Regions from separate parts of the Metabacillus sediminilitoris genome, predicted to be linked through region 1. Evidence: a T-box and tRNA genes for the amino acid it is inferred to sense, from the RefSeq annotation. Region 1 holds a T-box; the other regions hold tRNA genes.
The links. A T-box is a leader RNA that pairs with one kind of tRNA and senses whether it is charged. The one in region 1 lies ahead of leuS (leucine--tRNA ligase), so its partner is inferred to be a tRNA-Leu.
Positions count from the first base shown of each region.

Region 2: it encodes a tRNA-Leu, which carries the amino acid that the T-box ahead of leuS (leucine--tRNA ligase) is inferred to sense. The anticodon was not compared.
Region 3: it encodes a tRNA-Leu, which carries the amino acid that the T-box ahead of leuS (leucine--tRNA ligase) is inferred to sense. The anticodon was not compared.

Region 1 covers NZ_CP046266.1:4,431,375-4,438,606, forward strand. The annotation lists gene leuS (leucine--tRNA ligase) at 1-2,414, opposite strand, end outside; T-box leader at 2,652-2,878, opposite strand; gene GMB29_RS21315 (3-hydroxybutyrate dehydrogenase) at 3,337-4,113, opposite strand; gene GMB29_RS21320 (GntP family permease) at 4,131-5,450, opposite strand; gene GMB29_RS21325 (CoA transferase subunit B) at 5,476-6,141, opposite strand; gene GMB29_RS21330 (CoA transferase subunit A) at 6,138-6,842, opposite strand; gene GMB29_RS21335 (sigma-54 interaction domain-containing protein) at 7,176-7,232, opposite strand, start outside.
Region 2 covers NZ_CP046266.1:612,046-619,277, forward strand. The annotation lists rRNA gene GMB29_RS03145 (23S ribosomal RNA) at 1-2,123, shown strand, start outside; rRNA gene rrf (5S ribosomal RNA) at 2,201-2,316, shown strand; tRNA gene GMB29_RS03155 (tRNA-Glu) at 2,360-2,434, shown strand; tRNA gene GMB29_RS03160 (tRNA-Val) at 2,450-2,525, shown strand; tRNA gene GMB29_RS03165 (tRNA-Thr) at 2,568-2,643, shown strand; tRNA gene GMB29_RS03170 (tRNA-Lys) at 2,671-2,746, shown strand; tRNA gene GMB29_RS03175 (tRNA-Leu) at 2,759-2,841, shown strand; tRNA gene GMB29_RS03180 (tRNA-Gly) at 2,855-2,929, shown strand; tRNA gene GMB29_RS03185 (tRNA-Leu) at 2,936-3,024, shown strand; tRNA gene GMB29_RS03190 (tRNA-Arg) at 3,158-3,234, shown strand; tRNA gene GMB29_RS03195 (tRNA-Pro) at 3,241-3,317, shown strand; tRNA gene GMB29_RS03200 (tRNA-Ala) at 3,335-3,407, shown strand; tRNA gene GMB29_RS03205 (tRNA-Ser) at 3,416-3,508, shown strand; tRNA gene GMB29_RS03210 (tRNA-Met) at 3,529-3,605, shown strand; tRNA gene GMB29_RS03215 (tRNA-Asp) at 3,682-3,758, shown strand; rRNA gene GMB29_RS03220 (16S ribosomal RNA) at 4,836-6,385, shown strand; rRNA gene GMB29_RS03225 (23S ribosomal RNA) at 6,689-7,232, shown strand, end outside.
Region 3 covers NZ_CP046266.1:567,980-575,211, reverse strand. The annotation lists gene GMB29_RS02970 (glycoside hydrolase family 32 protein) at 1-62, opposite strand, end outside; gene GMB29_RS02965 (carbohydrate ABC transporter permease) at 75-908, opposite strand; gene GMB29_RS02960 (carbohydrate ABC transporter permease) at 905-1,846, opposite strand; gene GMB29_RS02955 (ABC transporter substrate-binding protein) at 1,920-3,299, opposite strand; gene GMB29_RS02950 (LacI family DNA-binding transcriptional regulator) at 3,513-4,499, shown strand; gene GMB29_RS02945 (phosphate-starvation-inducible PsiE family protein) at 4,644-4,811, shown strand; gene GMB29_RS27580 (hypothetical protein) at 4,952-5,083, opposite strand; tRNA gene GMB29_RS02940 (tRNA-Leu) at 5,378-5,459, opposite strand; tRNA gene GMB29_RS02935 (tRNA-Leu) at 5,479-5,567, opposite strand; tRNA gene GMB29_RS02930 (tRNA-Cys) at 5,585-5,658, opposite strand; tRNA gene GMB29_RS02925 (tRNA-Gly) at 5,669-5,743, opposite strand; tRNA gene GMB29_RS02920 (tRNA-Gln) at 5,807-5,881, opposite strand; tRNA gene GMB29_RS02915 (tRNA-His) at 5,900-5,975, opposite strand; tRNA gene GMB29_RS02910 (tRNA-Trp) at 5,987-6,060, opposite strand; tRNA gene GMB29_RS02905 (tRNA-Tyr) at 6,066-6,149, opposite strand; tRNA gene GMB29_RS02900 (tRNA-Thr) at 6,165-6,237, opposite strand; tRNA gene GMB29_RS02895 (tRNA-Phe) at 6,275-6,347, opposite strand; tRNA gene GMB29_RS02890 (tRNA-Asp) at 6,507-6,583, opposite strand; tRNA gene GMB29_RS02885 (tRNA-Met) at 6,586-6,662, opposite strand; tRNA gene GMB29_RS02880 (tRNA-Val) at 6,688-6,763, opposite strand; tRNA gene GMB29_RS02875 (tRNA-Glu) at 6,780-6,854, opposite strand; tRNA gene GMB29_RS02870 (tRNA-Ser) at 6,872-6,963, opposite strand; tRNA gene GMB29_RS02865 (tRNA-Asn) at 6,968-7,042, opposite strand; rRNA gene rrf (5S ribosomal RNA) at 7,061-7,176, opposite strand.

The DNA of each region.
Region 1 (7,232 bases):
TAATTTGCAACAATATTTACAAGTTTCCCTGGTACTGCAATTACTTTGCGAATTGTTTTTCCTTCAATATGCTCTTTTACACGATCATCTTCAAGAGCAAGTGGCTCTAGCTGTTCTTTTGTTACATCTTTTGCCACTAGTATTTTAGCACGGACTTTACCGTTTACTTGAACAACAATTTCAACTTCGTTTTCAACGAGTTTTGCATCATCGAATGCAGGCCAAGCTTCATACGAAATTGTTGTGTTGTGACCAAGTTTTGCCCAAAGCTCTTCTGCTAAGTGAGGAGCAATCGGAGATAATAATTTCACAAATCCTTCAACATATTCTTTAGGAAGTACTGTTGCTTTATATGCTTCATTAATAAAGACCATTAATTGTGAGATGGCTGTATTAAAACGTAATCCTTCAAGATCTTCCGTTACCTTTTTCACTGTTTGGTGGTAAACTCTTTCAAGTGATTCACTTGATTCTTTGACTACTTTAGGACTTAGTTCACCATTATCTTCGATAAATAAGCGCCAAATCCGATCAAGGAAACGTCTAGCTCCATCAAGGCCTGTTGTTGACCAAGCGATTGAAGCTTCTAAAGGTCCCATGAACATTTCATACAGACGTAGTGTATCAGCCCCATGTGACTCAACAATTTCATCTGGGTTTACAACATTACCTTTAGATTTACTCATTTTTTCGTTATTTTCCCCTAGGATCATACCTTGGTTAAATAGTTTTTGGAATGGCTCTTTCGTTGGAACTACACCGATATCGTATAAAAATTTATGCCAGAATCGCGCATATAGTAAGTGAAGAACAGCGTGCTCAGCTCCACCAATATAAATATCAACAGGCAGCCATTGCTTTAATTTCGCATCATCAGCAAGTGCTTCGTTGTTTTTAGGATCAATATAACGCAGGTAGTACCAGCAGCTTCCAGCCCATTGCGGCATTGTATTCGTTTCGCGACGACCCTTTTTGCCTGTTTCAGGGTCAACAACACTTACAAAATCTTCAATGATCGCTAGTGGTGATTCTCCTGTACCTGATGGCCTAATTTCCGTTGTTTTCGGTAAAACAAGTGGAAGCTCTTCTTCTGGAACTGCAGACATTGTGCCATCTTCCCAATGGATGATTGGAATTGGCTCCCCCCAATAACGTTGACGGCTAAATAACCAGTCGCGCAGTCTGTAAGTGACTTTCTTCTCACCCTTTTTGTTCGTTTCAAGCCAAGTGATCATATTTTCAATTGCTTCTTGTTTCCCAAGACCGTTTAAGAAATCAGAATTTACATGTTCTCCGTCACCAGTGTACGCTTCTTTTGTCACGTCTCCACCGCTAACAACTTCTTTAATTGGCAGGTCAAATTTTTGTGCGAATTCATAGTCACGCTCATCATGTGCAGGTACTGCCATAATTGCGCCAGTTCCATACGTTACAAGAACATAATCAGCAATCCAAATCGGCATCTTTTCGCCATTAACTGGATTAATCGCGAATGCACCTGTAAAAACACCTGTTTTTTCTTTAGAAAGCTCTGTACGCTCTAGGTCACTCTTATGTTTAATTTCATTAATATAAGCATCTACAGCATCCTTTTGTTCAACTGTTGTTATTTTCTCAACAAATGAATGTTCTGGTGCTAATACTGCATATGTAGCACCAAATAAAGTATCAGGACGTGTTGTAAATACAGTAAAGCTTTCATCATAACCATCAATCTCAAAATTTACATGTGCTCCTTCAGAACGGCCAATCCAATTGCGCTGCATATCTTTAATGCTTTCAGGCCAATCCAACTCCTCAAGGTCTTCAAGGAGACGGTCTGCATAAGCCGTTATTTTAAGCATCCATTGCTTCATTGGCCGACGTTCAACCGGGTGACCGCCACGCTCACTTTTTCCATCAATAACCTCTTCGTTTGCTAGAACCGTTCCTAATGCAGGACACCAGTTAACAGGTACCTCGTCGACATATGCCAAGCCCTTTTTATATAGTTGTAAAAAGATCCATTGTGTCCATTTGTAATACTCAGGATCTGTTGTGTTTACTTCACGATCCCAATCATATGAAAATCCTAATGACTGAATTTGTCTTCTAAAGTTATCAATATTATGCTTGGTAAATTCAGCAGGATCATTTCCAGTATCAAGTGCATATTGCTCAGCTGGTAGTCCAAATGCATCCCATCCCATTGGATGCAGAACATTAAAGCCTTGCATGCGTTTCATACGGGATAAAATATCTGTTGCCGTATATCCTTCAGGATGTCCAACGTGTAACCCCGCACCTGATGGATATGGGAACATGTCAAGCGCGTAAAATTTAGGCTTTTCCATGTCCTCTGTTGTTTTAAATGTTTTATTTTCCAACCAATAATCTTGCCATTTTTTTTCAATCTGTTGATGACTGAAGCTCATCTGTTTTCCTCCTTAAAGCAATTCTTATGTATATTTATAGTATTAACCGCATTTTGAACGGATCAAAGTAAGTTCAACAATTTAAATCTCAGGGAACTATATCAGCTCCGAAGAAATTATTTTAGAAAGGCATATCGTATTGACTGCACTTACAAGGCCATGTTTGCTTTTCGCTGGAGTCGTGCGGTCAATCAGGGGATTGATTTTAAAAAACGATAAGAAAAACCCCCCATCCCAAATAGGGACGAGAGGTTAATTTCCCGTGGTACCACCCAACTTTGGCATAGCGACATGCCCACTTTGATATCCGTAACGTGGATAGCCGACAAATATTACTTAACCAAAATAGGCTTTCACATTTGTAACTCAAAGGTGAGTTCATCTGCAAATCTCGGTCGACTCACACCAGCCGTCAACTCTCTGTACGATCTTTGCAAATTACTACTCCTTATCTCCGTTCATTTAGTATATAGATTTAAGCTTATTTTATATAAATTTGTCGGGATATGCAAGTAAACATGTCGTTAACGCAAGACATTTTAATAAGTAGAAAAAAGATCCGGTTATTTTGTATGGAAGATTCACGCACGATTACTTGGTATGAGACGTTATTCTTTTTCTGCAACAATACTAACTATAAGCCATATATTAAAAGAGAAATAACAAACACCATTCCCGTAAGCAAGGTAGGCAATATGGTGAGAATTGCCCACAGATCATGATACATAAGACACTCCTAAAATAAACAGTACTCCATGTTGGTCTCCTTTTTTGCTCATTAAACTAAACTAAATGTTCCCCAGAGATAAATAATAAAAATAAATTAAATCACTGCTCACTGTTAACCTTCCATTTTGTTTTTTCATTGTCCTCAAAAAAGAAAAGACTTGCAACCATCACAAGTCTTTTCTTTTATTGTTAATTATTGAACAGTGTATCCTCCATCCATCACAATTGCCTGACCAGTAACGCCTTTAGCTTTCGTACTTGCTAAAAAGATTGCATAGTCAGCAATTTCCCTAACTGATAATAGCCTTTTTTGTGGAATAAGCGGATATAATACTTCCTCTAATACGTTTTCGACGGGGATATTTCTTGTTTTGGCTAAATCTTCAAACTGGTTGCGGACAAGTGGTGTGTCAACATATCCCGGACAGAGGGCATTGACAGTTATACCATGCTCTGCACCTTCTAGTGCCGCTACCTTCGTTAAGCCGATGACCCCATGTTTTGCACTATTATAGGCTGCCTTTCCTGCAAAACCAATTAAACCATTTATTGAAGCCATGTTTAAGATCCTGCCAAATTGTTGTTTCTTCATTATTGGAAAGATATGTTTTGTTGCAATAAATGGTGCTATAAGCATCACTTTTACGAGCAGTTCGTATTTTTCAGTAGGAAATTCTTCAATGTGTGCTACATGCTGTAAACCTGCATTATTTATAAGGATATCAATACGTCCGTATGCGGCTTCTGTTTGTTTTACTGTTTTGATGATTTCTTGTTCGTTTGTCACATCACATTTTAAACCTCTAACATCGAATCCAGCCATTTTTAACGAATTTGCACTTTGTACAACTTGTTCTTCATGTAAATCTGTTAAGACAACCTTTGCTCCAACCTCCGCAAATGCCTTTGCTAGTTCAAAACCAATCCCCTGTGCAGCTCCAGTTATAAGTACAACCTGCGCTTGAACCACTTTAACCACCCTCCGTTTTAAATCCCGAGTCCAAATGAGAAGAGAATAATTGCCAAAACAACGCCTAAGCCTGGAACAATAACTGTTAGGGCACCCACAGGATTATATGCATCCTGATGTGATTCACCACAAATCGCACGTACGGTTGTAACAACATAGCCATTATGTGGTAAGGAGTCTAATGCACCAGATGAGATTGATACAACACGGTGCAATGCTTCTGGGTTCACACCCATATCCATATAATGAGGAGCAAGTAGCGGCAGCGCAATTGCCTGACCGCCTGATGATGAACCTGTCATACCCGCAATCACGCTGACCGCGATGGCACCACCAATAAGCGGACTACCCGGAATGCTTGTCATTGCATTTACGGCTACCTCAAATGCTGGAACAGCTTTTGCAACTCCACCAAACCCGACAACAGCTGCTGTGTTTCCAAGAGCTACAAGGGCACCAAGCGTCCCTTCTGAAACGGCATTCCAAAACGATTTAAAATACTTGCGATTTAATAAATAGGTTGCAATCACACCGCCAAGCAAAGCGATAATTAACGAAGATTGCTGTAAGGAATCATGGAAAATAAACGAAATAATAAGTACAACCAAAAGTGGGATTAACCCTGTAAATGGATTTGGCAGAGACTTCTCTTCGTTAACTGGATCATTTTCACGTGCTACAAATTTTTCTCCTCGCGCAACCGCTTTTGTAATCATTCTTCTTAACCACCAATATCCGAAAACCATCATAAACACAGCGACAATTAAGCTTACTTCCCAACCTGCATATGGCGTCGTACCTAAATATTCAATTGGAATCCAGTTTTGAATTTCAGGAGAACCTGCAGAAGTCATCGTAAACGTAACAGAACCAAATGCTAGTGCAGCAGGTATAAAACGCCGAGGCAGGTCTGCCTGCCTAAATAAACTAACTGCCATCGGATAAACAGAAAATGCAACAACAAATAAACTTACACCCCCATACGTTAAAACCGCACACGCAATGACAATGGCTAGAACCGCTCTCTTCATACCGAGCTTTTCAACAATCCATTTCGATACACTATCAGCAGCACCGCTATCTTCCATTACTTTCCCGAAGATTGCACCAAGTAGAAACATTAAATACCAGGAAGCAATAAACCCAGAAAAACCGGTCATATAATTCCCTACTAAATTTGCTTCACCTTCACCGACTAGCTGTGGAAAAAGCGGCAAACCACTAAATACGGCTACAAATAAAGCACAAAGTGGACCAGCAACTAATAGATTCATACCTCTCATTGTTAAAAAAATTAATAGGGCTAAACCACCAATTAATCCAACCATACTTAACATATGAATCCCCCTTATTTGGCTATTACTAAGAAGATGATGAAACTTTTACATTCTCACAAACTAGCAAAGGCGCTTCGGTAGAGTGTAATACTTCCTCAATCGAAAAACGTGTCAGTACCTCTCTTAAAACTAACCCATCTTTCGTTACATCGATAACAGCACGATCAGTAATAATTCGGTCAACAACTGCCTTGCCTGTCAATGGCAAGCTGCATTGTTTTACAATTTTTGATTTGCCATTTTTAGAAACATGCTCCATAATGACAACAATCTTTTTTGCCCCATTGACAAGATCCATTGCACCTCCCATGCCCTTAATCATCTTTCCTGGAATCATCCAATTTGCTAAATCACCCGTCTCTGAAACTTCCATTCCTCCAAGAATCGCTAGATCAATATGTCCGCCACGGATCATTGCAAATGATTCTGCGCTATGAAAATAACTTGCACCCGGGATCGCGGTAACGGTCTCTTTTCCGGCATTAATTAAATCTGGATCTATTTCTTGCTGACGTGGATAAGGCCCAATTCCTAGCAATCCATTTTCAGATTGCAGGACTACTTGTTTATTTGATTGAATATAATTTGCAACTAATGTTGGCATACCAATTCCTAGATTGACATAGTAACCGCTTACAATTTCTTGTTCAGCACGTCGAGCGATTTTTTGACGGACATTCTCTTGATTCATGATGAGATCTCCTCCTTTCGAATCGTTCTTCTTTCAATTCTTTTTTCCTGTTGACCAATTATAAGATGCTGTACATAAATACTAGGTGTATGAATATGGTGTGGTTCAATTTCTCCGATTTCAGTTAACTCTTCGATCTCTGCAATTGTTACTTTTCCAGCAGCAGCAATCATGGGATTGAAGTTTTGGGCGGTTTTATTATATTGCAAATTCCCCATCCGATCCCCGCGCCATGCTCTTATTAAACTAAAGTCTGCTTGAAGAGCAGTCTCTAATAAATAATCTTTACCATTAAATGTTCGAACCTCTCTCCCTTCTGCAATAGGTGTTCCAACGCCGGCCGGTGTATAAAATGCAGGAATACCAGCTCCGCCAGCTCTAATTCTTTCAGCTAAAGTACCCTGAGGAATAAGTTCAACTTCAATTTCCTGTGCTAAAACCTGTCTCTCAAATTCTTTGTTTTCACCAACGTACGAGGCAATCATCTTTTTTATTTGCTTATTTTTTAAAAGTAATCCAAGTCCCCATTCATCAACTCCACAGTTGTTTGAGATAACCGTTAAATCTTTCACTCCAGATTCCACTAATGCACCGATTAAATTTTCTGGAATTCCACAAAGACCAAAACCTCCTACCATAATGGTTGCTCCATTATGAATGCCTTGAACAGCTTCTTTAAATGAATAAAACATATGTTTCATGAAGTTTTGTTCCTCCTTTCTCCTTTTCATAAATAAGGAAAGCAAGACTCGTGCCAATATTTAAAACCCAAGTGAAAACCATGCAAGGCCAATGCGGTTAGATTAGCTAAGGCAGGCATTAAGGGCAAGGTTTGACTCAGATAAAAAATAAAGTTCATTGAAGGAATACGTTCTTTCCTCAATAAATATTCATCCTTCTATGAAGATCATTCCAATTTCCTGGAATTCCTTAAACAGAATGAATTTGTCCATATAGATAATTAGCATTACCATCAACAAAAAAAGAACAGTCCATAATCATGGACTGCATTCCAGTTTTTCGGACTACTTTAATCAATCAAGCCGATATTTATGGATTTTTTCATAGATGCTTGACTTACTTATGCCAAG
Region 2 (7,232 bases), 1.8 Mb from region 1:
TGAGGTGTGGGTAGCGGAGAAATTCCAATCGAACTTGGAGATAGCTGGTTCTCTCCGAAATAGCTTTAGGGCTAGCCTTGAAATTGAGAGTCTTGGAGGTAGAGCACTGATTGGACTAGGGGCCCCCATCGGGTTACCGAATTCAGTCAAACTCCGAATGCCAAAGACTTATGTTCAGGAGTCAGACTGCGAGTGATAAGATCCGTAGTCAAGAGGGAAACAGCCCAGACCACCAGCTAAGGTCCCAAAGTATACGTTAAGTGGAAAAGGATGTGGAGTTGCTTAGACAACCAGGATGTTGGCTTAGAAGCAGCCACCATTTAAAGAGTGCGTAATAGCTCACTGGTCGAGTGACTCTGCGCCGAAAATGTACCGGGGCTAAACGTATCACCGAAGCTGTGGATTGTTCTTACGAACAATGGTAGGAGAGCGTTCTAAGGGCTGTGAAGCTAGACCGGAAGGACTAGTGGAGCGCTTAGAAGTGAGAATGCCGGTATGAGTAGCGAAAGAGGGGTGAGAATCCCCTCCACCGAATGCCTAAGGTTTCCTGAGGAAGGCTCGTCCGCTCAGGGTTAGTCGGGACCTAAGCCGAGGCCGAAAGGCGTAGGCGATGGACAACAGGTTGAAATTCCTGTACCACCTCCTCACCATTTGAGCAATGGGGGGACGCAGAAGGATAGGGTAAGCGCGCTGTTGGATTAGCGCGTCCAAGCAGTTAGGCTGACAACGAGGCAAATCCCGTTGTCGCAAAGGCTGAGCTGTGATGGCGAGGGAAATATAGTACCGAAGTTCCTGATTCCACACTGCCAAGAAAAGCCTCTAGCGAGGTGAGAGGTGCCCGTACCGCAAACCGACACAGGTAGGCGAGGAGAGAATCCTAAGGTGAGCGAGAGAACTCTCGTTAAGGAACTCGGCAAAATGACCCCGTAACTTCGGGAGAAGGGGTGCTTTTTCAGGGCTTGCCCTGCGAAAAGCCGCAGTGAATAGGCCCAGGCGACTGTTTAGCAAAAACACAGGTCTCTGCGAAGCCGCAAGGCGAAGTATAGGGGCTGACGCCTGCCCGGTGCTGGAAGGTTAAGGGGAGAGGTTAGCGCAAGCGAAGCTTTGAACCGAAGCCCCAGTAAACGGCGGCCGTAACTATAACGGTCCTAAGGTAGCGAAATTCCTTGTCGGGTAAGTTCCGACCCGCACGAAAGGCGTAACGATCTGGGCACTGTCTCAACGAGAGACTCGGTGAAATTATAGTACCTGTGAAGATGCAGGTTACCCGCGACAGGACGGAAAGACCCCGTGGAGCTTTACTGTAGCCTGATATTGAATTTTGGTACAGCTTGTACAGGATAGGTAGGAGCCTGAGAAGCCGGAGCGCTAGCTTCGGTGGAGGCGTCGGTGGGATACTACCCTGGCTGTATTGAAATTCTAACCCGCAGCCCTTATCGGGCTGGGAGACAGTGTCAGGTGGGCAGTTTGACTGGGGCGGTCGCCTCCTAAAATGTAACGGAGGCGCCCAAAGGTTCCCTCAGAATGGTTGGAAATCATTCGTAGAGTGTAAAGGCACAAGGGAGCTTGACTGCGAGACCTACAAGTCGAGCAGGGACGAAAGTCGGGCTTAGTGATCCGGTGGTTCCGCATGGAAGGGCCATCGCTCAACGGATAAAAGCTACCCCGGGGATAACAGGCTTATCTCCCCCAAGAGTCCACATCGACGGGGAGGTTTGGCACCTCGATGTCGGCTCATCGCATCCTGGGGCTGTAGTCGGTCCCAAGGGTTGGGCTGTTCGCCCATTAAAGCGGTACGCGAGCTGGGTTCAGAACGTCGTGAGACAGTTCGGTCCCTATCCGTCGTGGGCGTAGGAAATTTGAGAGGAGCTGTCCTTAGTACGAGAGGACCGGGATGGACGCACCGCTGGTGTACCAGTTGTCTTGCCAAAGGCATAGCTGGGTAGCTATGTGCGGAAGGGATAAGTGCTGAAAGCATCTAAGCATGAAGCCCCCCTCAAGATGAGATTTCCCATAGCGCAAGCTAGTAAGATCCCTGAAAGATGATCAGGTTGATAGGTCAGAGGTGGAAGCGCGGTGACGTGTGGAGCTGACTGATACTAATCGATCGAGGACTTAACCTAATATATATGCGTTAAACAAAGTGAATTGAATTGTGAATCGTTATCTAGTTTTGAAGGAACAACCTTCAAACTAAATGTCTGGTGACGATGGCGAAGAGGTCACACCCGTTCCCATGCCGAACACGGAAGTTAAGCTCTTCAGCGCCGATGGTAGTTAGGGGTTTCCCCTTGTGAGAGTAGGACGTTGCCAGGCAAAAGCCCCTTAGTTGGGGCTATTATTTTGTCAATTTATAATTGGCCCGTTGGTCAAGCGGTTAAGACACCGCCCTTTCACGGCGGTAACACGGGTTCGAATCCCGTACGGGTCACCATTTACACCTTTCATTGGAGGATTAGCTCAGCTGGGAGAGCATCTGCCTTACAAGCAGAGGGTCGGCGGTTCGATCCCGTCATCCTCCACCATTATTAAGTACAAATAAATTAATTCAACAATATTTTAATTATGCCGGTGTAGCTCAATTGGTAGAGCAACTGACTTGTAATCAGTAGGTTGGGGGTTCAAGTCCTCTCGCCGGCACCACTTATTTTAATAGAATCTTATTGAAATGAGCCATTAGCTCAGTCGGTAGAGCATCTGACTTTTAATCAGAGGGTCGAAGGTTCGAGTCCTTCATGGCTCACCATTTACACACCTTGCGGGTGTGGCGGAATTGGCAGACGCGCTAGACTTAGGATCTAGTGTCCTTGTGACGTGGGGGTTCAAGTCCCTTCACCCGCATCATTTAAATATTGCGGAAGTAGTTCAGTGGTAGAACACCACCTTGCCAAGGTGGGGGTCGCGGGTTCGAATCCCGTCTTCCGCTCCAATACGTGCCGGGGTGGCGGAACTGGCAGACGCACAGGACTTAAAATCCTGCGGTAGGTGACTACCGTACCGGTTCGATTCCGGTCCTCGGCACCAATATAGAAAAGCGGAGAAAGCCCGCTTAAAGTGATTAATGTTGGAGCTTCTGAGAAGGAGTTGTAATTTAACTCCAGGAAGAAGTGAAACAGCCGTACGGTTTGGCTTTCGCAGCTAGACAATATTATATAATGCGCCCGTAGCTCAATTGGATAGAGCGTTTGACTACGGATCAAAAGGTTAGGGGTTCGACTCCTCTCGGGCGCGCCATATATTCGGGAAGTAGCTCAGCTTGGTAGAGCACTTGGTTTGGGACCAAGGGGTCGCAGGTTCGAATCCTGTCTTCCCGACCATTATTTAAAACATTTATGGGGCCTTAGCTCAGCTGGGAGAGCGCCTGCTTTGCACGCAGGAGGTCAGCGGTTCGATCCCGCTAGGCTCCACTTATGATGGAGGAATACCCAAGTCCGGCTGAAGGGATCGGTCTTGAAAACCGACAGGGGTGTCAAAGCCCGCGGGGGTTCGAATCCCCCTTCCTCCTCCATATTTAATTTTCTTTATTGTCGCGGGGTGGAGCAGTCCGGTAGCTCGTCGGGCTCATAACCCGAAGGTCGCAGGTTCAAATCCTGTCCCCGCAACCAATTTTAGTTGACGATGCTACGTTGGTTATTCTTCTTAGCGAGGAAACATAGTAGTGCTGTTAAGTGCAACCAAAATGGTCCGGTAGTTCAGTTGGTTAGAATGCCTGCCTGTCACGCAGGAGGTCGCGGGTTCGAGTCCCGTCCGGACCGCCATTTTTTGCTAATAGATTAGCTACTGCTAAAATTAAATTAATTGTGTAAATCGTAAGATTTAAATCATAAATGATTAACGTTAATATGCTGTTTTACGAATGAAGAGCGATTGCTAATAAGCAACCGCTCTTTTTATTATTCTAGACCTAGTATTTTTAAGGTACATTGTAAGCAGCTATTTAATTGGGTCTACCTAGAAATTGGTTTACATTTTCAGGTGAAAAAGCGAATCAAATTAAATTGAAATTTCTAGCAATTCACTTGGTTATTAATAAATAAACTTTTTAATAACTAAGAATTTTAATATAGTTTCTAAATTATAACTGAACCTGTAAGTTATGTTTACTATTCATTACAGATGTAAATATGTAAAAATCCTAATAGTTATTATTTGTTTGATTTTCTTTTTTTGATCTCTTTTTTAATAGCCGGCATTACTTTATCGGTTATTGCTTCCTTTACTTTAGGATCCTTAAGCATTTTTTTTAGTTTATTCATAACCATTGTAGAACCTCCCATTTTTTAAATTCTATACCCTGTCATTGAACAACTGAAACAAAGTTACTCTTTAGATGATTTAACTAAAGTGAAGAAGTTAAGTTTTATCAAAAAGCGTTAAATACTGAGTCTATAGTAAAGAAATTATTGCTTATTAGTACAATATTAAAAGATCTATTCTCTATATAAATGGTGAAATCAAAAAAAATAAAAACTATGTCTAGAAAAATGTTGACTTTCATAATAAACGATAGTAATATAAGAAAGCTCCACTGAGACATCATTGAAAAGTCAAAAAGTGATTGAGCAATTTGTTATTGACTTCTACGAAGTTAAGTGATAAGATATTAATTGTTGCTACTAAGAAAATTATTAATTGAAACAATGTTTTTCTTTTAAAAATAATTTTCGCAGAAGTTGACAAAGATGAAAATGTTTGATATGATATTCCTTGTCGCTGATATGTTTTAAATCAGTCGAAATAGTTCTTTGAAAACTAAACAAAGCAGAACGTCAACGTTAATTCTAATTAACAAAAACGTACTATATAGTACAAATTTTAAGAGCTATATCAACTCTTTATTGGAGAGTTTGATCCTGGCTCAGGACGAACGCTGGCGGCGTGCCTAATACATGCAAGTCGAGCGAATCTGAGGGAGCTTGCTCCCAAAGATTAGCGGCGGACGGGTGAGTAACACGTGGGTAACCTGCCTGTAAGATTGGGATAACTCCGGGAAACCGGAGCTAATACCGGATAACATTTCGAACCGCATGGTTCGACATTGAAAGATGGCTTCGGCTATCACTTACAGATGGACCCGCGGCGCATTAGCTAGTTGGTGAGGTAACGGCTCACCAAGGCGACGATGCGTAGCCGACCTGAGAGGGTGATCGGCCACACTGGGACTGAGACACGGCCCAGACTCCTACGGGAGGCAGCAGTAGGGAATCTTCCGCAATGGACGAAAGTCTGACGGAGCAACGCCGCGTGAACGATGAAGGCCTTCGGGTCGTAAAGTTCTGTTGTTAGGGAAGAACAAGTACCAGAGTAACTGCTGGTACCTTGACGGTACCTAACCAGAAAGCCACGGCTAACTACGTGCCAGCAGCCGCGGTAATACGTAGGTGGCAAGCGTTGTCCGGAATTATTGGGCGTAAAGCGCGCGCAGGTGGTTTCTTAAGTCTGATGTGAAAGCCCACGGCTCAACCGTGGAGGGTCATTGGAAACTGGGGAACTTGAGTGCAGAAGAGGAAAGTGGAATTCCAAGTGTAGCGGTGAAATGCGTAGAGATTTGGAGGAACACCAGTGGCGAAGGCGACTTTCTGGTCTGTAACTGACACTGAGGCGCGAAAGCGTGGGGAGCGAACAGGATTAGATACCCTGGTAGTCCACGCCGTAAACGATGAGTGCTAAGTGTTAGAGGGTTTCCGCCCTTTAGTGCTGCAGCAAACGCATTAAGCACTCCGCCTGGGGAGTACGGTCGCAAGACTGAAACTCAAAGGAATTGACGGGGGCCCGCACAAGCGGTGGAGCATGTGGTTTAATTCGAAGCAACGCGAAGAACCTTACCAGGTCTTGACATCCCACTGCCCGGTATAGAGATATACCTTTCCCTTCGGGGACAGTGGTGACAGGTGGTGCATGGTTGTCGTCAGCTCGTGTCGTGAGATGTTGGGTTAAGTCCCGCAACGAGCGCAACCCTTGATCTTAGTTGCCAGCATTTAGTTGGGCACTCTAAGGTGACTGCCGGTGACAAACCGGAGGAAGGTGGGGATGACGTCAAATCATCATGCCCCTTATGACCTGGGCTACACACGTGCTACAATGGATGGTACAAAGGGCTGCAAGACTGCGAAGTCAAGCCAATCCCATAAAACCATTCTCAGTTCGGATTGCAGGCTGCAACTCGCCTGCATGAAGCCGGAATCGCTAGTAATCGCGGATCAGCATGCCGCGGTGAATACGTTCCCGGGCCTTGTACACACCGCCCGTCACACCACGAGAGTTTGTAACACCCGAAGTCGGTGGGGTAACCGTAAGGAGCCAGCCGCCTAAGGTGGGACAGATGATTGGGGTGAAGTCGTAACAAGGTAGCCGTATCGGAAGGTGCGGCTGGATCACCTCCTTTCTAAGGATAATATGAAGTTTTATTACTTCATTAAAAAGACGTTTCTGACTTTGTTTAGTTTTGAGAGAACTATCTCTCAATGATGATACACATAGGATTAAAAACATTATGCATACGATAAGTTCCTTTTTAAAGGATCGCCTGCTAAAGGCGCCACGTCCTGTGGCAACGCATGCGTTTGCACATCCTGTGCTTTGTTCCTTGAAAACTAGATAACGATAACAATTCAAGTAATTCACTGAGTTTAAAGCTTAGTTTAGTGATTCTCTTAATAATGATTAAAATGACATTTATAATGTCAAAGGTTAAGTTGTTAAGGGCGCACGGTGGATGCCTTGGCACTAGGAGCCGATGAAGGACGGTACTAACACCGATATGCTTCGGGGAGCTGTAAGTAAGCTTTGATCCGGAGATTTCCGAATGGGGGAACCCACTGCTCGTAATGGAGTAGTATTTTCACCTGAATACATAGGGTGATAAAGGCAGACCCGGGGAACTGAAACATCTAAGTACCCGGAGGAAGAGAAAGCAAACGCGATTTCCCAAGTAGCGGCGAGCGAAACGGAATTAGCCCAAACCAAGAGGCTTGCCTCTTGGGGTTGTAGGACACTCTATACGGAGTTACAAAGGAACGGAGTAAATGAAGAGGTCTGGAAAGGCCCGTCAAAGAAGGTAACAACCCTGTAGTTGAAACTTCGTTCCCTCCAGAGTGGATCCTGAGTACGGCGGGACACGTGAAATCCCGTCGGAAGCAGGGAGGACCATCTCCCAAGGCTAAATACTCCCTAGTGACCGATAGTGAACCAGTACCGTGAGGGAAAGGTGAAAAGCACCCCGGAAGGGGAGT
Region 3 (7,232 bases), 1.7 Mb from region 1:
CGGTTATTTGTTTTATGTTTGTTTTCTTTGATATAGTCGTTTGCTTTTTGCAGTCGATTCATAGGGCACCTCTTTTATTTAATTCCACTTTGCATGGAACCTTCCACAATGTATTTTTGGAAAATGATATAAAGAATAACGATTGGAATCGTTACGATTGTTAGTGCTGCCATCATGTGACTTGTGAAAATGTTATACTTGTCTGCAAAAACCGCATTAAGGGCAACTTGAATTGGCATCAAATCTGCGTTTGATAACGCCATAACCGGCCATAGAAAATCGTTCCATGATGCTAAGAACGTTAAAATTCCAACTGTAATATACATATTTAAGCTTGACGGCATGACGATTCGGAAGAAACATCCGACTTCACTTAGTCCATCGATTTTCCCTGATTCAATCAATTCACCAGGGAAGGATAAGAAATGTTGTCTGAATAAGAAAATGTTCATCACATTGATGATAAATGGCAGCAAATAACCTGGAATCGTGTTGATTAATCCCATTTCATTTACCACTAAAAACAATGGAAGAATGGTCGCTTCAATTGGCACAATCATAAGAGCGATAATAAAAATTAAAATCCAATCTTTAAATGGAAATTTAAATCTTGCTAGAGCATAACCTGCCAATGAATTGATGGTTAATCCTACAACTACTGTAACGGATGCATAAATCAAACTATTTCCAACGTTTTTAAAGATGTTATAAAAACCTAATAACTCTACATAGGAATCAAACGAAAGATCAGAAAATTTTGGAACAAAGGCAAAGATTGTATCAATATCTTTGTAAATCACTTCATCGATTTTAAATGAAGAAAGAATCATCCAAATAAGAGGAAGCAAAAATTGTAATGCCACAAGAGACGCCAAGATATAAAACAAGGTTTTCTTTACAATTTTCATGCTGTTTTCTCCTCTCTAAATAGCTTTTTAATAATGATTGAGATAACGACTAAGAAAATCGTGAATACTAATGTAACAGCACTTGCATATCCAATGTTTCGGTGACGGAATCCATACTCATAAATGTATTGCAAAATGGTAATCGTTGAGTTATCCGGACCTCCACCTGTCATAACCATCGGTTGAACAATGAGTTTAAACGCCTGAATCGTGGTTGTAATCACTAAAAACATTAGAATGGGTTTTAATGTCGGAATGGTAATAAATAAAAACTTTTGGAACGCATTGGCTCCGTCAATGTCCGCTGCTTCATAAAGGCTTCCATCAATATTTTTAAGTCCTGCTAAAAAGATCATCATTTGATACCCACACCCTGACCATGCAGAGATCGCAATGATCGTATACATTGCTTGAGACGCACTTGAGAGGAAAGGCTGCTTTGAAATCCCAACATTTTCAAGGAGTTCATTAATTAATCCAGATGTTGGGTTTAACATGACCGTCCATAGGATTGAGATGACAACAAGAGATAAAACAGCTGGTGAAAAATAGGCGGTACGGAAGAACCCTACGCCTTTGATTTTTTTGTTGACAATGAGCGCAAGTCCAAGTGCCATCGATAGTTGCAGAGGAACAACAAACACCACAAACTTAATCGTGTTCATGAAACTTTGGATCAACACTTCATCTGTTATCATTCGCTTAAAGTTTTCAAGCCCAATAAATTCTTTGTCGTTTGGTTTTAATAAATAGTAATCCGTAAACCCGTACGTAATCGCTAGAATAATTGGTAAGACAATGAAGAGAATCGCAAGAATTAAAGCAGGTGTTAAAAATCCGAAAGCGGACACGATATCTCTTTTTTTATAATGTTCGCTTTGTCTGAAGTGTTCGGTTGTATTTCTCACTTTTACAAAACGTTTGATAAATTTCTTCATGGTTCACACCCCTTTTAAAAAAGTGTAAGAGGTGAGGTGACGTCATCACCTCACCTCTTACTTTTACAAACGATTATTTTTTGTACTTTTCAAATTCTATTTCAATTTTCTTCACTGCATCGTCTAAATATTGCTTGATCGTCGCTTCATCTGTCGTTTTGTTTTGAGCAATTTTTAGAATGACGTCTTTTGCAAAGGTTTCAGAAAGATAAGGATATCCAGGTGATACAGGACGAGATTTGTTTGTGTTTTCCGCTTGATACTTTAATACTGTCCATGCATCGTTGTGATATGGGTTGTCTGTATTTGTATCAATCGCGTCAACGGAATTGATTCTTGTTGGAATGGAACCGTTTTTAGCGAAATATTCTTTTGATGCTTCGTCGTTATTTAACCATTCCATGACTTCAACGATTTGCTTGATGCGCTCTTCGTCTTCTTCTTGTCCGTTACGAACAAATGCCCAAGAACCTGATGGTGTGTATAATCCGTCGAAGTCTTCACTCATTTTTGGATAACGAACGGTTTTGAATTTTAAATCAGGATAATTATTGATAAGTTCATTTACATACCAGAATCCACTAACAGATAGTGCTGATTTTCCTGTATGGAATGTTTTTTCGGATTCTGTCGCACTAGCAAGTACTGGTTCAGCAAATAATTGCGCATACTTTGTTAATGCTTCTACACTTTTGTCGCTGTTTAATACGCCATCAACTGTTACACCATCTTCAGCGACGATGTTTGCATCATTTCCCCAAAGAAGTGGTGTGAAGTAGTATGTTCCTAATTCATAGGCACCTGCAGTAATGTCTGTTAGTAATAAACTTACAGGTACTTCATAATTTGCAAACGCTGGATCATCCGACGTTTTTGCAAACTCGTCCACTTTTCTTGATAACTCAATAAATTGATCCCATGTCCAGTCTTGATCAAGTGAAGGAACTAATGCTTTTACATCTTCAGGTAATGCATTGATCATGTCTTCGTTATACATGATGGCTACGCCTGAGTCTGAATAACCCATTCCGTAGAATTTCCCGTCCACTGTTCCTTGGTCGATGATCGCTTGCGTGAATCCATCTTTAAATCCTTCGCTCATGTATTCATCTAGTTCACCAAGTAATCCTGAATCAACGTAAGCCCCAATATCAGGTCCGTCTAATGTGAAAATATCAGGCATTTCATTTGCTGTAATTGCTGCATTCAGCTTATCTATGTAGCCTGAACCAGCTCCTGCACGTGTGATGTTTTGTATTTCGACTTTTGGTCCGTCTGGATGAGCCTCATTGTAGCTCTTTACTCGGTCAGCAAACATCTTTCCTTCTGGATGATCTGCTGCGGCTTGTGTCCAAACAGTGATTTTTTCTTTGTCGCTAGCCTGTTTTGAATTACATCCTACTAATGAGATAGCAAAGACTAATGCTGAAACTAACAAAATTAACTTTTTCATACTGCCTTTTAACCCCCTAGATTAGAATATTCCGTGAAAACGTATTCACGCTTTCTTATTTCATGTTATAACATCAAAAAATGTGTGTCAACATTTTTTTACAAACGCTTTCATTAATCCGAAATATATATTATACTAAAAAAAGTAATTCCTTTAATTAAAAATATTCATATATAAAGAATACGTTTTCTCAGCGCTTGAAAGGAGCCATGTATGAGTAAACTTACGATGAAAGAAATTGCGAAACTTGCAAATGTTTCACAAGCCACTGTATCACGAGTGATCAATGGTAATAAAAGCGTCAATGAAGAGGCTGCAAAACGAGTGCTCAAAGTCATTGAAGAAGTAGGGTTTATCCCAAATAATGCTGCCCAAACATTAAAAAGAAGCCACTCAAATATTATCGGTGTCTGTGTGACCGAGACCTTTAACCCATATTTTGTTGAATTGATTGATACACTAGAACTTGAAGCGCGTAAACGTGGATACAATATTCTATTGCACAACTCAAAACACAATCCGATTACCGAATGGGAAAGCATCCAAAATTTCATCGCCCGACAAGTAGACGGAATTATCCTTGTCCCAAATGGTGAGTATAATATCCAACGATTGAACAAACTTGCTATCCCAACTGTAATCATAACGAAAAATCGAGAATCTCTAGATAGTATCGGTCTTGATCACATGCAAGCTGGAAAGATTGCTGGCGAGAATTTTATCTATGCAGGTCATAAAAAATTTGGGTATATCGGGACGGTTCCTGATGAGAAGTATTTGGGCTATAAAAGTGTCTTGTATGAAAACGGTTTTGAGTTAAACAGTTTAATCAATGTTAAACAGACCTCGACAAATAATTTTTTGATACAACAAGACATAGAAGCATATTTTAATCAGGCTGACCGCCTCGATTTCACATGTGTCTTCGCTGCAAACGATATCATGGCGCTTGAATTCTTGAAAGCTGCTCAAAAAAGGGGAATCCGTATCCCTGAAGATATCAGTTTGATTGGCTTCGATGATACGTATCTTGCTAAAATCATGGGGATTTCCAGTATCCATCAACCAATCGAAGAAATGGTCAAAACTACCATTGAGATTCTTCTCAATCGAATTGAAAACGAAGTCTCATCAGAAAAGATTAATATACAATTAGCTCCCACATTAATTGAAAGAAAAAGCTCTAATTTTAAAAGATAGCAATATCACTTTGGCTGTAAAAAAGGGAGTCATAATGTATATTAAGATTTCATTAAATATCAAAAGCATTTTTAAAAGGCAACTCCCTATTATTGGGTTAGTTGCCTTCTTCTAACATCATTAAGTAATCCTAGTGTTAATTCGATGCGATACTTTCTCTACATTGGCAATACAGCAATGCTCCGCTTAATTATTGTTGATCACCACGACCCATTCAATACATTAATACATGCTTTCGTTATCCTCATTTTAATTTTGAGCTACTATATTATTAACAATACACCTGCCAGGAAATCCCTCAATAATAAATAATTGGTTAGAATTCGATGATGCTATGCTCGTTATCAATACGAATACGTTGTTAACATGTCTTCAATGTAAAATTTTTTATGGATTAAAGATTCTTTTTACCCCTAAGTATAGATAATCGCGTATTTACAACGTTTAGGGTATTACAGTATAAAAAATCCCAATTTCATTAAATCCTGAGCTCTGGCTACATGTTTGAATTTTGCAATATCTACTCTGATAATAAGTGTTTTAGGAGTAATTTGAGCGATTTTCTTATTTTGGTTATAATTCATGATAGGCCTCCTAGTCATGATAGATTTGTCCTTTTCGCTGGCCAGCTTTGGGACATTTTAATCATACCAAGAGGTCTTTTTGATACTCAAATCTCATTTTCATTCATTACAGGAATGCTTGCCCGATTGTTCAGTAACCTTGAGACCAACCTGATTGGTAGTCATAATTGATTATACTTTCTAAAATTTTTTATCCACACGATTAGCAACTCACTTTATTAATATAAAACACAAAAAAGCCAATACTCTGATTGCTCAAAGCATTGACTTTACAAGTTTTTCGAAATTATTAGATACCAGTGGTCGGGGTCGAACCGACACTCCTCACGGAACACGATTTTGAGTCGTGCGCGTCTGCCAATTCCGCCACACTGGCAAATCAAAAATCATTTAAATGGTGCCGAGGACCGGAATCGAACCGGTACGGTAGTCACCTACCGCAGGATTTTAAGTCCTGTGCGTCTGCCAGTTCCGCCACCCCGGCAAGGGTGTAAATAAAAATGGAGGCGGCAACCGGATTTGAACCGGTGATAAAGGTTTTGCAGACCTCTGCCTTACCACTTGGCTATGCCGCCTTCATAAAACTGGAGCGGAAGACGGGATTCGAACCCGCGACCCCCACCTTGGCAAGGTGATGTTCTACCACTGAACTACTTCCGCGACTTGCTTATATAATTTGTATACTCTAGCCTATGCAAGAGTTTCAAAAATGTGTAATAAAAATGGCTGGGCTAGCTGGATTCGAACCAACGAATGACGGAGTCAAAGTCCGTTGCCTTACCACTTGGCTATAGCCCATTGAATTAGTTGTTTAAATGGGGCGACTGATGGGAATCGAACCCACGAATGTCGGAACCACAATCCGATGCGTTAACCACTTCGCCACAATCGCCACTATATAATTGGCAGGGGCAGTAGGAATCGAACCCACACCAAAGGTTTTGGAGACCTCTATTCTACCGTTAAACTATGCCCCTATAAATGGTGGAGGGGGGCAGATTCGAACTGCCGAACCCTAAGGAGCGGATTTACAGTCCGCCGCGTTTAGCCACTTCGCTACCCCTCCATATATGTGAAACAGTGCCGGCGAGAGGACTTGAACCCCCAACCTACTGATTACAAGTCAGTTGCTCTACCAATTGAGCTACACCGGCATGCTTTTTTGACTTTAGGACTGTTATACACTAAAGGTGGCTCAGGACGGAATCGAACCGCCGACACATGGATTTTCAGTCCATTGCTCTACCGACTGAGCTACTGAGCCAAATTGTTTTCGGCTTCCGCTAAGCTTCAAATCTCTTCGTCAACTCCTACACTCACATCCTCACGTATTTACATACGCTCCGGTGTTCGCTTAGTCGTTTCCTCGACCTTTTCGCTTATCGAAACCCTTTTACTTGAGATAAGTGTTTTATTAAAATAATGGCGGTCCGGACGGGACTCGAACCCGCGACCTCCTGCGTGACAGGCAGGCATTCTAACCAACTGAACTACCGGACCATTGGTTGCGGGGACAGGATTTGAACCTGCGACCTTCGGGTTATGAGCCCGACGAGCTACCGGACTGCTCCACCCCGCGACAATAGTAATACATATAAACTTTATGGTGGAGGATGACGGGATCGAACCGCCGACCCTCTGCTTGTAAGGCAGATGCTCTCCCAGCTGAGCTAATCCTCCATATGAAAGGTGTAAATGGTGACCCGTACGGGATTCGAACCCGTGTTACCGCCGTGAAAGGGCGGTGTCTTAACCGCTTGACCAACGGGCCAATGTATATATAAATAGTGGCGGAGAGCAAGGGATTTGAACCCTTGAGACAGCTTTCACCGCCTACACGATTTCCAATCGTGCTCCTTCGGCCACTCGGACAGCTCTCCAAAATGGCTCCGCAGGTAGGACTCGAACCTACGACCGATCGGTTAACAGCCGATAGCTCTACCACTGAGCTACTGCGGAATAATTATAAATTTCAAAGCCTGGCGACGTCCTACTCTCACAAGGGGAAACCCCTAACTACCATCGGCGCTGAAGAGCTTAACTTCCGTGTTCGGCATGGGAACGGGTGTGACCTCTTCGCCATCGCCACCAGACATTTGTGACAAATATTATTATACTATTTGAGAAGAATATTTCAAGTGTTTTTTTA